3 regions of the Pseudoalteromonas luteoviolacea genome follow, and region 3 is predicted to be linked to each of the others. Evidence: predicted binding sites of a transcription regulator. Region 3 holds the regulator's gene; each other region holds the start of a gene.
The links. The regulator FliA, encoded in region 3, starts transcription of late flagellar genes. The targets are predictions, from matches to a motif close to CTAAAGNTNNNNNNNNNNNNGCCGATA.
Positions count from the first base shown of each region.

Region 1: a site for FliA is predicted at 1,790-1,816, ahead of S4054249_RS02165 (DUF5610 domain-containing protein). Genes of this name have one in related genera too.
Region 2: a site for FliA is predicted at 2,179-2,205, ahead of S4054249_RS15025 (VC2046/SO_2500 family protein). Genes of this name have one in related genera too.

Region 1 covers NZ_CP015411.1:512,003-517,346, reverse strand. The annotation lists gene murI (glutamate racemase) at 1-512, opposite strand, end outside; gene S4054249_RS02165 (DUF5610 domain-containing protein) at 655-1,758, opposite strand; gene trmA (tRNA (uridine(54)-C5)-methyltransferase TrmA) at 1,920-3,017, shown strand; gene S4054249_RS02155 (thiol:disulfide interchange protein DsbA/DsbL) at 3,078-3,710, opposite strand; gene S4054249_RS02150 (thiol:disulfide interchange protein DsbA/DsbL) at 3,726-4,349, opposite strand; gene S4054249_RS02145 (serine/threonine protein kinase) at 4,369-5,343, opposite strand.
Region 2 covers NZ_CP015411.1:3,557,318-3,562,661, forward strand. The annotation lists gene S4054249_RS15010 (tetratricopeptide repeat protein) at 97-552, shown strand; gene S4054249_RS15015 (SulA-like leucine-rich domain-containing protein) at 667-1,092, shown strand; gene S4054249_RS15020 (YchJ family protein) at 1,198-1,563, shown strand; gene S4054249_RS15025 (VC2046/SO_2500 family protein) at 1,623-2,144, opposite strand; tRNA gene S4054249_RS15030 (tRNA-Tyr) at 2,257-2,341, shown strand; tRNA gene S4054249_RS15035 (tRNA-Tyr) at 2,361-2,445, shown strand; tRNA gene S4054249_RS15040 (tRNA-Tyr) at 2,470-2,554, shown strand; gene S4054249_RS15045 (M48 family metallopeptidase) at 2,587-3,249, opposite strand; gene S4054249_RS15050 (ion channel) at 3,328-4,308, shown strand; gene S4054249_RS15055 (HD domain-containing protein) at 4,314-4,946, opposite strand; gene S4054249_RS15060 (class I SAM-dependent methyltransferase) at 5,042-5,344, shown strand, end outside.
Region 3 covers NZ_CP015411.1:1,477,177-1,482,520, forward strand. The annotation lists gene flhA (flagellar biosynthesis protein FlhA) at 1-817, shown strand, start outside; gene flhF (flagellar biosynthesis protein FlhF) at 840-2,354, shown strand; gene S4054249_RS06450 (MinD/ParA family ATP-binding protein) at 2,347-3,207, shown strand; gene S4054249_RS06455 (RNA polymerase sigma factor FliA) at 3,210-3,944, shown strand; gene cheY (chemotaxis response regulator CheY) at 3,991-4,374, shown strand; gene S4054249_RS06465 (protein phosphatase CheZ) at 4,395-5,162, shown strand; gene S4054249_RS06470 (chemotaxis protein CheA) at 5,178-5,344, shown strand, end outside.

The sequences.
Region 1 (5,344 bases), 970 kb from region 3:
AGGGGTTGTTTGATAATTGGAAAGTGTGTACACCCTAAAACAAGCTTGTCAATTCTGGTATTTATATTCAGCCTGCCAATCTCATCTCGCAAACGTTCATGTTGCCATACCCGATGCCAGTAATAATGCTCAGCGATATCCACCAATTCAGTTGAGTGATAGATATCAACCTGACAATCTTGTGCAAAAGTCGATACTAAATGACCCGTGTAAGCGTTTTTCGAAGTTGCGGGAGTAGCCAAAAGTCCTATGTGTTTACTTTCACTGGCTATGGCTGCAGGTTTAATCGCAGGAACGACTCCTACAATAGGAATATCGGTATATTGGCGTGCAGTTTCTAATGCATACGTTGAAGCCGTATTACATGCAATGACGATTACATCTACAGGATTACAGCTCTTTTTAAGCCAAGCTAATAAAGATATTAATCTCGTTTTGATTGTTTCTTGAGACTGCAAACCATATGGCAGTAGTGCATTATCCATGACATAACTGTACTGGGCATAAGGCAACTTCTTTTTAATGTGTGATAGGACGCTTGTTCCACCAATTCCTGAATCAAATATGAGTATGTGCGGCAAACTTCAGTCTCCAAACAATCAAGACTCGAAGTTTGCCACGCTATCCAAAGAAAATAAACAACACTGGAATAGCTTAGCTATTTTGTGTCTCTTCTTTGCTATTTAAAGCACTAAAATAACTTTGCGCGTAATCTAAAAATTGGTTTAGTCTTTGTTGGCCTTCATTCATCCATGCCATGATGTCAGGAAGCTGTGATTGCAAACCCAAAGATTCCGCTTCGCTATTGAGTCCTTCTAAACGTTTATCTAATGGAGCAAACGCCTGTTCTAATTCTTTCATCGGGTTGCTTTGTTGATATTGTGCAATAGCTGCGGAAGTTTTGCTTTGCCTGAGGTCCATTGTAAAGTTTGTAATTTGATCATTATTCAAACTCAACTCTTGTGCTAATTCAAATGCATCATCGTATTCACCCGCAAAAAAAGAGTCACTCACATCACGAATATCTTCCATCATTGCATTTATCGCTTCTTGTTCCTTCTCATTAAGCTCGCCATTAACACTGATTGAGAAGCTCACCTCTTGAGATGAACTTTCCCCATATGCAAAACCAACATTACTGCCTTCACGCTCGTAACTTGCAGCTCGAGATTGACTATATGCATCACTAAAAGAGATCACGACTTCATCCCCCTCTGCCGTAGTAAATGCATATTCAGCTTTGTTCGAAAGACTCGCAAACTGTGCAGCACTCACAGAAAGATGCTGTGGCGTTGGATTAAAGAGCTCTTTTTCAAATTCATCTAACCCATCAAAGATCCCCTCTTTAGACTTTTCTATGCCTTCTGAGATCTCATCATCGAATAGCCCTGAGTCTTTCAACTCTCCTGTGGCTTCATCAATTCCCGTTTGCACGCCTTTGCGTGCTTGTTCTAACATGCTCTTCAACGTATCGTCGTCTTGACCATCCGCTTTTGCTTTATTGATTGCCCCCTGCACAAAGCCAAGTACATTCTTAACTATCTCTTCGTAATCAAAAAATGGTTTTTCAGGCTCTTCTTTTTTCTCAATACCGAGTGCTTGTGCCAACTTGTCATCGAGCACTTTTGCTGCGACTTGGGACTTATTGCCCTGATAAACATCAGAGTTTATTGATATGTTAGGAACATTTGGTTTAGCTTTTGCCGCATTGTGCTGCATTGCTGGGTTCAACAGCTGATTCAACTGTCCGATCTTCATGATTGCTCTCCGCTATACCCTATCAGTTAATTATCGGCCATATGTGACAAAGCTAAAGGTGATTTGTACAATAAAAGTGCAATTTTAGTTGTAAGCACTGGACAAATGTTCCTCGCCCCCTAAAATAGCGCCTCCTTGCAATATATAAAGGTAGCCTCAGCATGGCCGTGATCAAAATCGATGCTTCGCAATACGAACAGCAGCTTTTAGAAAAACAACAGCGTATCAGCACACAATTCGCTCGCTTTAATGCGCCTGAGCTAGAAGTCTATGACTCAGAGAAAAGTCATTATAGGCAACGTTGTGAGTTTAGAGTTTGGCACGATGATGAAGATTTGTATCACATCATGTTCGACCAACAAAGCAAAGAAAAAATACGTGTCGATAGCTTCGATCCAGGTGCGCCTTTAGTCAACGAGCTCATGCAAGTCATGATGGAAAAGCTGCGTAACAATGAAACTTTAAGACGTAAGCTATTTCAAATAGATTATTTATCAACACTTAGTGGCGAAATACTTATTAGCTTACTTTATCACAAGCAGCTTGACGATAAGTGGCATGAAGCAATGAGTACACTCAGAGCAGAACTACAGCAAACGTATAAGATCGACTTTATTGGCAGAGCTAGAAAACAAAAAGTTGTTTTTGGTGATGATTTCGTCACAGAAAAACTCCGTGTAGATGGCACTGAATATACTTATCAGCAGGTCGAAAACAGCTTTACTCAACCCAACGCCAAGGTAAATGAGAAAATGCTGTCATGGGCTAAATCTATTGCCCGCCCGCTATCGAACGACTTGCTTGAGCTGTATTGTGGTAATGGTAATTTTTCAATTGCACTTGCTGAGCATTTTGACCGCGTCTTGGCCACTGAGATTTCGAAATCATCTGTACATTCTGCGCAATATAATATTGCAGCAAACAAGGTCTCAAATCTTGATATCATTCGTATGTCGAGTGAAGAGTTTACAGATGCAATGCAAGGTAAACGTAACTTTTCACGTCTCAATGGCATTGATCTGCAATCTTACAATTGCCAAACAATATTAGTTGACCCACCGCGTGCAGGTATGGATGAATTGACCTGCAGATTGGTTAGTAATTATGACAACATTATCTATATATCTTGCAACCCAGATACACTGGAGAGAGACCTAGAGATTTTAAGCGAAACACATAATATATCTCGAATCGCAATTTTTGACCAATTCCCATACACACACCATGTAGAATCAGGTGTATTTTTGACACGCAAATAACCTTTTTTTGACTTATAAAAAACCCCGCAAAAGCGGGGTTTTATTTTAAGCAGTGTAAAATTATTTACTCGCTAAATAATTAATTAGTTTTGCAATATCATCTGGGCTTGTCACACCAGACTCTCTGCCAAGTACTAACTTATACTTACCACTGACGATAAATGTTGGTACGCTCGATAACGCCCCTTTTTCCTGCAGCTGTTTTTGTTGCCTTGCCATTTTTGATGCTTTAGTACGTACAGAAAAGCTCTTGTACATTTTATCAAACTTAGTGCCATCTACACCTTGTGCTACAAATACATCTTTAATATCAGCAAGCTCATTAAACCTACCGCGCTTTGTGTGAATATGATTGAACATCGCAGATACAATTTGATTCTTCTGAGGAAGCACTTCAGCTGTCGCTAATGCCGTTGCAATCATTTTCTGATGTTCCGGATCGCGGATACCTACGAAATCGACATGGCTTTTCTTAAATTTCACACCCTCATCAAGTTTAGGCTTAAACTGATCAATCAAGCCTTCAAAGTTATTACATGCAGGGCAATAAAATGAAAAGTACTCTGTCACTTCAGGTTTCTTAGTACCACGCTCAGCAATCACTTCATAGTGTTTACCTTCTTCAAAGGTTGTGGCACTTGCTGCCAATGGTAGCACTAATGCTAACAGGGCAGCTTTAATTGATTTCAACATATTCTTCTCCAACCATTATTTTTCTAGTAAATACTTAACTAATTCATTAAATTCAGCTTGGCTTTTCAATGAATTAATAACCACACGGTATTTATCATTCACGATAAAGGTAGGTACGCTTTTAAGTGCACCTGATTCACTGAACCTCTTCTGATCATTTTGCATTGCGTTTTCTGCTGAAATGACTGGCATACTGGCTAACGCAGCATCAAACTTTTCTGCAGATACGCCATGGGCTTCAAGGAGCTTTTGCACATCTTTCATGCTCGCAAAACGACCATTTTGCTCATGGATAGTTTTAAAGATTTGATCCACGACTGGTGACTCAACACCAAACTGTTTTGCAATAATATAACCATAGCTTAAGTAGCTTTGTGCTTCTGGGGGCAAGCCACCTAAAAAGTTCACATGGATCTTTTCAAATGGTACTGATACAGGAAGACTTGCATGCAGGGCTCTAGCAGGTCCCTCAAATTTGTAGCAGTGAGGGCAATAGAAAGAGAAAAACTCGACCACTCTAGGTGTTTTACTTTTTTCTAATGACAGTGTTTCGTAGTGAACACTTTCTTTAAAATCTGCAGCGAATGCAGCAATTGGCAAACACAATGCCAGCAAAGCCACTTTAATCGATTTCAACATGTACTTTCTCTCTTAAATTTTATGGATAAATTGTAAGTGCTGGCTCATCAAGCGCAGCCAATTGTTCTTTTAATGCCAAGATTTGCTGTTCCCAATATTTGTCTGTTGCAAACCAAGAAAAGTTCCTTGGAAAAGCAGGATCTTGCCAACGTTTTGCCAACCACCCCATATAATGGATCATACGCATTGCTCGCAGAGGTTCAATCAATTGCAATTGTGTCATATCGAGTTCACTAAACTCTTCATAGCCACCCAGTAAAGTGTCCAATTGCAACGCTTGGTTTTGACGATCACCATTTAACATCATCCATAGGTCCTGAATAGCAGGCCCTTGGCGGCAATCATCCAAATCGACGAGCATGAGCTGTTCTTGCGACCACAGAATATTGCCAGCATGACAATCACCATGCAATCGAATCGTATCATTAACTTTGAACTTTTCTTCTGTTTTTTTAGCAACTTGCTCTAAAACCGTTGAAAAAGCTAATTGCAATGTCTGAGGTAAACATTCGCTAGCCAATATTTCTCGGCTCGCTTGTGTCAAAAAGCTCTCCGTATCTATGCTAGGACGGTGTGCAAAACGATATTTTTTTGAAACACTATGCAGCCTACCTATATAGCGGCCAAGCACTTCTAATTGATCTAAGTTGTCCATCTCAAATTGTCGACCACCAACACTTGGAAATAATGCAAAACGATAACCTTGGTGCTCAAACAAGCTTTCATTGTCACACCTAATTGGACAAACAACCGGCACTTCTGCTTCTGCGACCTCAATTGAAAATGCGTGCTCTTCCATAATTTGCTCGTTTGACCAACGGTTTGGTCGATAAAACTTAGCAACATAACGCTTATTATCATCTCCACGAAACTGATAAACACGGTTTTCATAACTATTTAAAGGTAGGAGACCTGATTCAGGATAAATACCGATACTTTCGATTGCATCGAGAATCAAATCTGGTGTGAGGTTTTGATAGCTAAAGTCGCTCATT
Region 2 (5,344 bases), 2.1 Mb from region 3:
GAGGGCCGCGATTTTACCATAAATCATGACCTTTAACGGACAAATATAGTAAAAATCGGCTACAATGAAGACTAAGTTGTAATAAGTGAAGTGAGTATGAAAAGCAATCTATCAACAAAAGCGCACAGTGGTGACCTAGAGCAACAACTACTCAATGTGCTCGAGTTTGTGACTCAAGAGCCAGACCCTAAACACAGCTGGCCAGCAGCACAAGAGCCCGAGCAAGCTTATAAAAAAGGCCTTTATTACATCAAAGAAAAACAATATCCACTGGCTGCAAAGTGGATGAGACTCGCTGCTATGTCTGGAGATAATAAAGCCCAATTCTATTTAGGCCTGCTTTTTATTAAAGGGCAAGGAGTTCCTAAAAGTGTATTCCACGGTGTCGCATGGTTAAGCCTTGCTCAAAGCCAAGGTAATAATGCCGCGCAAAGCACGCTAAATGAAGTTCGTCCGCATCTAACAACAAAGCGTTATATAGATGCCCAGTGTTATGCAGCGACATTATTTGAACAAATACATCAGCAAATGCATTTTGGAGTGCATGAATAATCTAACGGTGATCTTCCGATTGAAAAAAGAACAAAAAATCATCAAATAAAACTTGATTAAAACCACTGTATGAAATACTGTATATACACTGTATAAAGAATCAGTGGTTTAATTATGTTGCACATATCAACGAACCTTAACGCACAGCAAAAAAACATTAATCAATATGATTGTTTTAATGTTTTGGACGCGGACGATGAACAAAGCACCAATGATATGCTATTAAAAATTTTATACCGATGTAATGCTATCGCTGGCTGGACACTATTGATTGTACCCGACCATGCAATCAATAAAACGATGCTAGACAGCAATGGGATAGATATAAATAAGCTACTAGTGCTCAAACAGAAGGATCTGATAAACTTGGAGCATACTTTGGATCGCGCTTTGTCTAATGGTAATTTTGCAGCTGTAATTACATGGCCAGGAGTTTTATCACAAAAGCAAATTGAGCATAGAAGTCTTAACTGCTCAAAAACAGCTTTGTATTGCTTTAAAAGCGACGCAAATTTACCGATGTCGAAACTTGCGCACTAACCATATAGGTCATTTATGTGTTTTTGTGGTAACACACAAACCTTTGAGCAATGTTGTAAGCCCTTTATTACAGGTCAAACAACCCCCATAAACTCAGAGCAGTTAATGCGCTCTCGTTTTAGTGCATATTGCACTCAAGAAGGCCAATATATTTTAGATACCTATGCGTCACAAACCCGAAGTGACCATACAGTTGAAGATATATTGGTATTCGCCAAACAGGTATCATTTATCAATTTAGACGTGATTGATACAGATGAAAATACAGAGTATCAATATGTAGAATTTAAAGCATATTATATAGAAGGTACACAACTTAGTGCCTTGCACGAGCGCTCAAGGTTTATTAAAGAAGGTGATCAGTGGCTATACCTCGATGGTGAGCTTTACCCTACTGAAAGCAAAAAAGTAAGCCGTAACGATCCTTGTCCGTGCTTAAGTGGGAAAAAGTTTAAGAAGTGTCACGGGTAACAAATAAATCTGGGTAGCTCAATTTAAACCTAATCAAGCTGCCTAGGTATTTGGATAGCTTATACGGCAACATTAAGTTGAGACTGCATTTCTCCACTTGAAAGTTGGTCGTAAAATGCCACTGCATCAATCTCTTTGTCTTTTACATCAACTTCAGGATGTTTTTGGCGATACAATTTCGCTCTTACTGCGGGTTCCAAATTCTCTACGATATGCAAGGGAATATGTAACTTATCATCACGAATATGAAATGGTTCTGGATCTAGACATTCGTTTAGCTTGATATCTTCCAACCCACCATCTTTAACAAAATATCGATTGTACTGCCCAATCGAGAAATCAAATTTTTCTGGCGCAAGAGGCTGTTTAGGGCCGACTTGAAGTGCTTTGCGTAATGACTCTTCTGATTTATCTACCTCATCAACCGCACTGCGAGGTAAATCAAACTGGCTAAAATCCAATACATCTTGAGATAATGCAGACAACAGTAACGCAAAGTCACCTCTTCTCGATTCATGAACACTCATACTCAACGCATTACCGAGTTGAGCCTCTTTGAGTAACAATTGTTCTATCTGCATGGATTTTCGCCAAAAAATTCTAAATTCAAAAATTTATCGGCATTTTTTGAAAAAACTTTAGGACATTTCTTTACTTCGTCAAAAACTTTGTTATTATCAGCGCCGTTGTTGAGGAGGGGTTCCCGAGCGGCCAAAGGGATCAGACTGTAAATCTGACGGCTCAGCCTTCGCTGGTTCGAATCCAGCTCCCTCCACCATCAACGACAAAGTACAATTGGAGGGGTTCCCGAGTGGCCAAAGGGATCAGACTGTAAATCTGACGGCTCAGCCTTCGCTGGTTCGAATCCAGCTCCCTCCACCACTTTGTACTTCTAAAATCTGTTATGGAGGGGTTCCCGAGCGGCCAAAGGGATCAGACTGTAAATCTGACGGCTCAGCCTTCGCTGGTTCGAATCCAGCTCCCTCCACCACTTCTTTTACTTTTCAATATTTTAATCTCTATTTATTGAATCACTTTAACATGCTCCTTCAGGTATGTTTTCGCTTTTTTAAACTCAGGGTAGTAACGCCTCACAATGTCCCAAAATGCACGGTTGTGCGCCATAACATAATAATGTGCTAACTCATGCACAATAACATAATCAATCACCCATTTTGGCGCACACGCCAAAGCGCTGTTGAACGCCAGCACCCCTTTGCTAGATAAACTTCCCCATCGCCTTTTATAAAATCTCACTTTTAGTGTTTTATATTTCGAGCCCATAAGAGACTCAAAATAAGGTAATCGTCCCTCTAAGTAGCCTGTTAACTCGGCGCTCAATAAGTCATGAATTTCACGTATCTGCTCTGTGCGTTCTGCCGTTAAAAGCGATTGAAGATGTACACAGGTATTTTGGTGATCGATAAAACTCATTGTTGCCCCGAAGTTGAGTGCAAACGGTTGACCATATATATTAATACTGTCTAGCTGCTCGCTCATAAGGTCCAACTTCTGAGTCACAAGTTGTTGCTTTTGCTCAACCCATGCCTGCTTACTTAACAACCAGCCCTTTAACCACTTTTCGCAAATACCATAAGGTGCATGGACAACAACTCCTTGCGGTTTAACACTGATCGCGACCGTTTTTCTACGGCGACTCAATTTGAGTTGGTAATTGAAATTCATAGTAAATTTATTGCTTTTTCATCTATCAATCTAATTTGCTGCTAATCTTTATACTTATTACGGAAAAAATAGGCTGCCATGACTAGTAAACCTAAGTGTCAGTACATATCTCCTGATGGACACAAATGCCAAGAAATCGACATGGGCTCTGGATATTGCTTTTGGCACGATGCCAAGTTCGATAAAAGTGGATTAGAGCTATCGCATAAACTCGAACGTTATGCCAAAAAAGGGGGGTTACTGCAAGGGCTAGAGCTAAAAAGAGCAAATCTTGAAGGCCTTAATCTCGTCAAATTTAATGATCATAATGGCTACGATTTATCCTATGGTAATTTCTACAGGGCAAATTTACATGGCGCTCACCTTTTTAACAGTACAATTCGCAATGCCTCACTAATGAAAGCAGATTTGAGAGACGCGAATTTGCATTGCTGTAAAATTGAAAATACCAATATCTTGGGGGTAAAGCTCAATGCCACCAGAATAGATAACCTCGTGCTGGGAGATAAATTACTCCAAGAAAGTCAGGCTATTGAAGCAACAAAACAAAAAAATAACGAGGAGGCGCAAGATCTCTACTTACAAAGCGAGGAGATATACCGACTGCTAAGAAAAGGCGCTGAGCAGCAAGGGCTTTTTGAAATGGCTGGAAAGTATACTTACAGCGAGTTACGAATGCGACATGCGCAGTACCCAAAATACTCCAAAAAAAGACTCGTCTCAAGCTTTATCGACATGTTGTGTGGCTATGGTGAAAAGCCTGAAAACGTCATCCGTTTCAGTCTAGGTATGATTTTATTGTGCGCGCTGTGTTACTTTATGCTTGGCATTAATTACAATGGTGATGTGATCCAATTTTCTCCAGATGCTCCTATCAAACAAAACTTGCATTCAATGCTAAATTGCTTCTATTTCAGCGTGGTGACATTTACAACCTTGGGCTATGGCGACATTACACCTGTAGGTATAACGCGCCTCATAGCTACCATAGAAGCCTTTATAGGCAGCTTCTCTCTGGCTCTGTTTGTGGTGGTATTTGTAAAGAGGATGACAAGGTAACCTACTCAATCAAGGGAGATTTCGCGGCCTAATTCATTAAGAAATAGACGCATAAATTCGGTTCGCCTCTTTGCTTCTTGCTTTGCTGACACTGTGTGCATTTGAGATTCGATGTGCAATAACTTTATAAAGAAGTGATCAATCGTATAGTTTTTGTCATCAGGCTCTCTTGAAGAACAAAAAGGATCATCCGTGTGGTACAAATGCCTTGCGATTGCACCACCGACTTTCATACACCGACTCACTCCAATAGCCCCAAGTGCATCCATACGGTCTGCATCTTGAACAATTTTAGCTTCTAATGTCGTTGGCGGTACGTTTGCACTAAAGCTATGCGCAACAATCGCATGATGGATACCCTCTAATTTATCTTGAGGGTAACCAATTTCAATCAAAAACCTTTCTGCTTTATCAGCAGCCATTTTTGACGCCTGTGCACGATCAGGGTGATTTTTCGCAACAGCAACACAATCATGTAGCCATGCTGCTGGAATAACAATGTCTAAGTCTGCATCCTCAGCCATCGCAAGCTGCTTTGCAGTTTTTACAACCCTCTGTATGTGTGAAAGGTCATGTGCGGTATCAGCAAAAGGTGTATTTAGCATGAACTCCTTAAATGCTTCCTCAAACTGTTTCATATTTTCCATCATTTTTACTTAAACCTTATGCTTTACATTGTATGTTGGAACCCCCTTCACTAAAATGACAGGATTCTACTTAGTAAGGAATTTATATGTCTTGCGCGCTGTATTTACAACCCGGCCGAGAAAAATCTCTTAAAAGAAAACATCCTTGGATATTCTCCAAAGCAATAAAAAAAATCAAAGGTAAACCCGGACTCGGAGATATTGTCAAAATCTATAGTCATGATGGTCAGTATTTGGCAACAGCAGCATACAGCCCAAGCTCTCAGATAAGAGCAAGGATCTGGAGCTTTGATGAAAATGAGCAAATCGATCAAGCTTTTTTCAAACGCCGCCTGGCACGTGCATTTGCCGTGCGAGAGTACGCAATTGCCGAAGGCGGATTGACTGGT
Region 3 (5,344 bases):
GGTTGGCTCAGGGGATGGAGAGCTAAAACATGGCGATGAGCTTGCAATTAACCCAGGTCAAGTTTTTGGCCCTCTTCAAGGTGTGGCGACAAAGGACCCAGCTTTTGGTCTAGATGCCGTGTGGATAAAACCGGATCAAAAAGATGAAGCACATTCTTTAGGGTATACAGTAGTAGATGCGGCGACTGTGGTTGCTACGCATATCAGCCAATTACTGACTAATAATGCGTCACTGTTATTAGGTCACGAGGAAGTACAAAACTTATTAGACATGCTTGCTAAGACTCACCCACGCCTTGTTGAAGGGTTAGTGCCAGATGTTTTACCTCTGACTACAATCGTGAAAGTACTCCAGAACTTGCTTAACGAGGGTGTGGCTATTAGAGATATGAGATCAATTGTGCAGACTTTAGTTGAGTATGGACCAAGAAGCCAAGACCCTGATGTACTAACGGCTGCAGTAAGAATTTCACTACGTAGACTTATCGTTCAAGACGCGGTTGGCAACGCTGATGAGATACCTGTCATAACATTGGCGCCTGAGTTGGAACAGATGTTGCATCAGTCACTTCAGAACGCAGGTGATGAGGGGGCAGGCATAGAGCCAGGTCTTGCAGAGCGACTTCAAGGTTCATTGAGAGAAGCGCATCAAACGCAAGAAATGTTAGGCGAGCCGTCCATCTTATTAACCTCAGGTATGTTAAGAAGTGTTTTATCTCGATTTGTTAAGCATACGATTCCTGGTTTAAGAGTGATGTCTTATCAGGAAGTACCGGACGAGAGACAAATCAAGATTATTAGCTCGGTTGGGCAATAATAGAGGAACGAGGTGCTGAGTCATGAAAATTAAAAGATTTTTCGCAAAAGATATGCGTACGGCTTTGAAAGAAGTAAAAGATGAATTAGGTGCGGATGCTGTAATCATGTCAAACAAAAAACTAGCTGACGGTGTTGAAATTGTCGCAGCTATTGATAATGATAGAGTTGCACCACAGGCTCAACCTGCACCAGTAGAAGCACGCCCTGAACCAGGTCCAGCTGCAACGCAAAAGTCAACGTATAGTCAACCAGCTCGAGTGGTCAAGCCTCAAACACGTCGCCCTCAAGCACAGCCACAGGCAAAAGTTGCTGATAGCCTAGAAGCGCTCTTAGAGCGTCAAGCTCCAAAACCTCGTTCTCCTGAGCTTGCTTCTATGTTTTCACAGTCAGGTATTGATACAGGTGACTTGTTCCAACCTCAGCAAGAGCAAAGACCAGTATATAACCAAACTCAGCAGACTCAGCAGACTCAGCAGGCTCAGCCTAGCCCAACACGTACTCGCCCTGTACAACAAACAGACCCCTTAACATCTGATTGGGATTTTGGTGACGAATTAGAAGCCGATATAGATGCACAGCCAACGACAAATAGCGCATCTCAAGATGAAATGAGCTCTATGCGTGATGAGATGAATGCCATTCGTCAATTACTTGAATATCAGGTGTCTGGTCTAATGAAACAAGAGATGGATCGCAGAGATCCAACCAGAGCTTGTTTAATCAATCGTTTGCAAGGCATGGGAATAAGCTCGGAAGTAGCTGAGCAAATGGCATGTTTTATACCTGATGACGTTTCTAGAAAAGAAGCGTGGAATGCACTTTTAAATATGGTCGTAAATCAGATGCACACCACCAATAATGACATCCTTCGTCAAGGCGGTGTTTATGCGATGGTCGGCCCAACAGGGGTGGGTAAAACAACGACGGTTGCAAAGTTGGCAGCGCTTGGCGCGCAGAAGTATGGTGCTGATAAAGTTGCATTAATTACCACAGATACATATAGAATTGGTGCTTACGAGCAGTTAGCAACTTATGGTAGAATTATTGGCTGTCCGGTTAAGCAAGTTAAAGATGCAAATGAGTTAGCAGAAGTTCTTTATCATTTGCGAAATAAGCGACTAGTATTAATAGATACTGCAGGCATGAGTCAAAGAGACTTGCGTTTAACCGAGCAACTGAATACATTGATGCGCAGTTCACGCGTAGATATTCGCAGTTATTTGGTGCTTAGCGCGACATCGCAAATGCATGTTTTGCAGGAAACGGTTAACCATTTCAAAAAAGTAAATTTGAGTGGTTGCATCTTTACAAAACTTGATGAATGTCTAAGTTTAGGTGAGATTATTAGTATTGCGATTCAAAATCGTCTGCCAATAGGGTATCTTACCAACGGACAGCGAGTGCCAGAGGACATTCGTGTTGCAAATGCTCAAAAATTAGTTAAAAAGGCTGAGCAGTTGTATTTAAAAAGAACAAAAGCACAACATTCACGACGTGAAGCAGTGGCGTCCCAGACAGTAGGAATGTATGATTAATACAGTTTTAGATCAAGCAAGTGGCCTGCGTAAAATGAATCAAAAAAGTAACCACGGAGTAAAAGTAATAGCAGTAACTGGTGGTAAAGGAGGAGTCGGCAAGACTAATGTTTCATTAAATACTGCAATTGCGTTAGGACAACAGGGCCATAGAGTATTAGTTTTAGATGCTGACCTTGGATTAGCGAATTGTGATGTGATGCTCGGCTTGCGAGTAGAGCGCAACTTATCTCACGTGCTATCCGGTGAATGTGAGCTGGATGAGATATTGGTTGAAGGCCCTGCGGGAATAAGAATTGTCCCAGCGACCTCAGGTTCTCAAAATATGGTTGAGTTAAGTCCCGCAGAGCATGCTGGTTTAATTCGCGCCTTCAGTGAGCTTAGCAACGATTTCGATGTTTTAATTGTGGATACCGCAGCAGGTATCTCCGATATGGTTTTAAGTTTCTCTCGAGCCGCCCAAGATGTCATGGTCGTGGTTTGTGACGAACCGACTTCGATCACAGATGCTTATGCACTGATCAAGGTGTTAAGCCGAGAGCATGGCGTATATAAATTTAAAATTGTAGCGAATATGGTAAGAAGCCTTCGAGAAGGCCAAGAGCTTTTTGCGAAGCTTTCAAAAGTGACGGATAGATTTTTAGATGTTGCCTTGGAACTCGTCGCTACAATCCCTTTCGATGAAAACATGCGCAAATCTTCGCGCCGCCAAAAAACAATTGTTGAACTCTACCCTAATTCTCCTGCTGCCGTGGCATTTAGAGGGTTAGCGAGCAAAGCTGTGAAATGGCCAGTGCCACATCAGCCTTCAGGTCATTTAGAGTTTTTCATTGAGCAGTTAGTTAACGGGTAATTATGGCTACACCGGTCAATCGAATGGCGGGATATCAAACAGCAGACCGCCTCAACAAGGTGGTCGAGCGTCATACACCTTTGGTCAAAAAAGTTGCTTGTCATTTGCTTGCAAGGCTCCCTGCGAGCGTTCAACTCGATGATTTAGTTCAGTCAGGCATGATAGGTTTGATTGAGGCAACAAAAAATTTTGATGCCAGCAAAGGCGCAAGCTTTGAAACGTTTGCAGGCATCCGCATTCGGGGTGCTATGTTAGATGAAATACGCCGTGGAGACTGGGCCCCACGCTCTGTCCACAAAAATAGTCGTATGGTCGCAGAAGCAATTTCAGAGTTAGAAACCGCCTTAGGTCGCGAGCCTAAAGACACTGAAATCGCTGAAAAACTTGATATTCCCTTAGATGAGTACCATCATATTTTACATGACGTGAATGCAAGTAAGATTATTGGTATTGAAGACCTAGGAGTCGACCAAGACGTAATTTCACCTGCGGGCAGCGATTTAGCGCTAGACAAACCATTCAATAACGTTAAGAATGAGCGCTTTAATGAGTCGTTAGTAGAGGCAATTAAAACGTTGCCAGAGAGAGATGCAATGGTTTTATCTCTATACTACAACGATGAAATGAATTTAAAAGAGATTGGCCAGATCCTAGATGTGAGCGAATCTCGAGTTAGTCAGATTCATGGTCAGGCAATGATTAAACTCAGAGCCAAGATAAATGACTGGATAAATTAGAGTACATTTTATTTTTTTATAGGTTCAAACCTCACCGGAGGAAGTTTTGGATAAGAACATGAAAATTCTCGTGGTTGATGATTTCTCTACAATGAGAAGAATTATCAAAAACCTGTTGAGAGACTTAGGCTTTACAAATGTTCAAGAGGCAGATGATGGCAGCACTGCGCTTCCAATGTTGCAAAATCAAGAATTTGACTTTGTTGTTACTGATTGGAACATGCCTGGCATGCAAGGCATCGACTTGCTTCGAGCAATAAGAGCTGACGATAGCCTCAAGCATATCCCAGTATTAATGGTAACTGCAGAAGCCAAAAAAGAACAAATTGTTGCAGCAGCGCAAGCTGGGGTAAACGGTTACATTGTTAAACCTTTTACCGCTGGAACACTGAAAACTAAGTTAGAAAAAGTTTTTGAACGCTTAGGCTAGTTACAAGTAAGGATAGGCTTATGTCAGAATCCTCTGCGCCACAAATTACATTAGAGCAAGCAAAGCAACTTGTTGAGTATCTTGAGAATGGTGAACAAGAAAAAGCTGATCAAATTTTAATTGAAGCAACTAACAAAGAACAATCTGAGTTATTTGCTGAAGTCGGAAAATTGACACGTCAGTTACACGAGTCGTTGAAAAACTTCGAGTTAGACACGCGTTTATCAGACTTAACTACAGAAGCCTTACCAGATGCAAAGCAACGTTTAAACTATGTCATGGAAATGACAGAAAATGCGGCGAACAAGACCATGGATGCGGTGGAAGCTAGTTTACCGCTTGCTCAACAGTTGGCTGACGAGCTTTCTGAAATAAAGCCTACTTGGGATAGGTTGATGAGTCGTGACATTCAGCTTGGAGAGTTTAAATCTCTCTGTCACGACTTAAATGATTTTATGCAATCTTCACAAGGCCGTACTGACGAGTTACAGACCTTGATGACCAATGTTTTAATGGCACAAGATTATCAAGATTTGACTGGTCAAGTTATTCGTCGAGTCATAGAACTGGTGAGAGAAGTCGAAGACAGCTTAATTCATCTTTTAACTGTGTTTGGCACGTCAGAAGTGGGTCAACTTAGCACGGCTCAACAACCACAAGAAGTAGTTGAAACCACCACTGATGAACTAGCGGGTCCTGAAGGACCTATCATTGACGCTGAGGAACGAGACGATGTTGTGTCTGGTCAAGATGAAGTTGATGATTTGTTATCTAGTTTGGGTTTCTAATAGGAGAGTATAATAATGAGCTTTGAAGTCGATGAAGATATCTTACAAGACTTTCTTGTTGAAGCTGGAGAAATACTCGAACTGTTATCTGAGCAACTTGTTGAATTAGAAAATAACCCAGATGACAAAGATCTACTCAATGCAATTTTTAGAGGCTTCCACACAGTAAAAGGTGGAGCAGG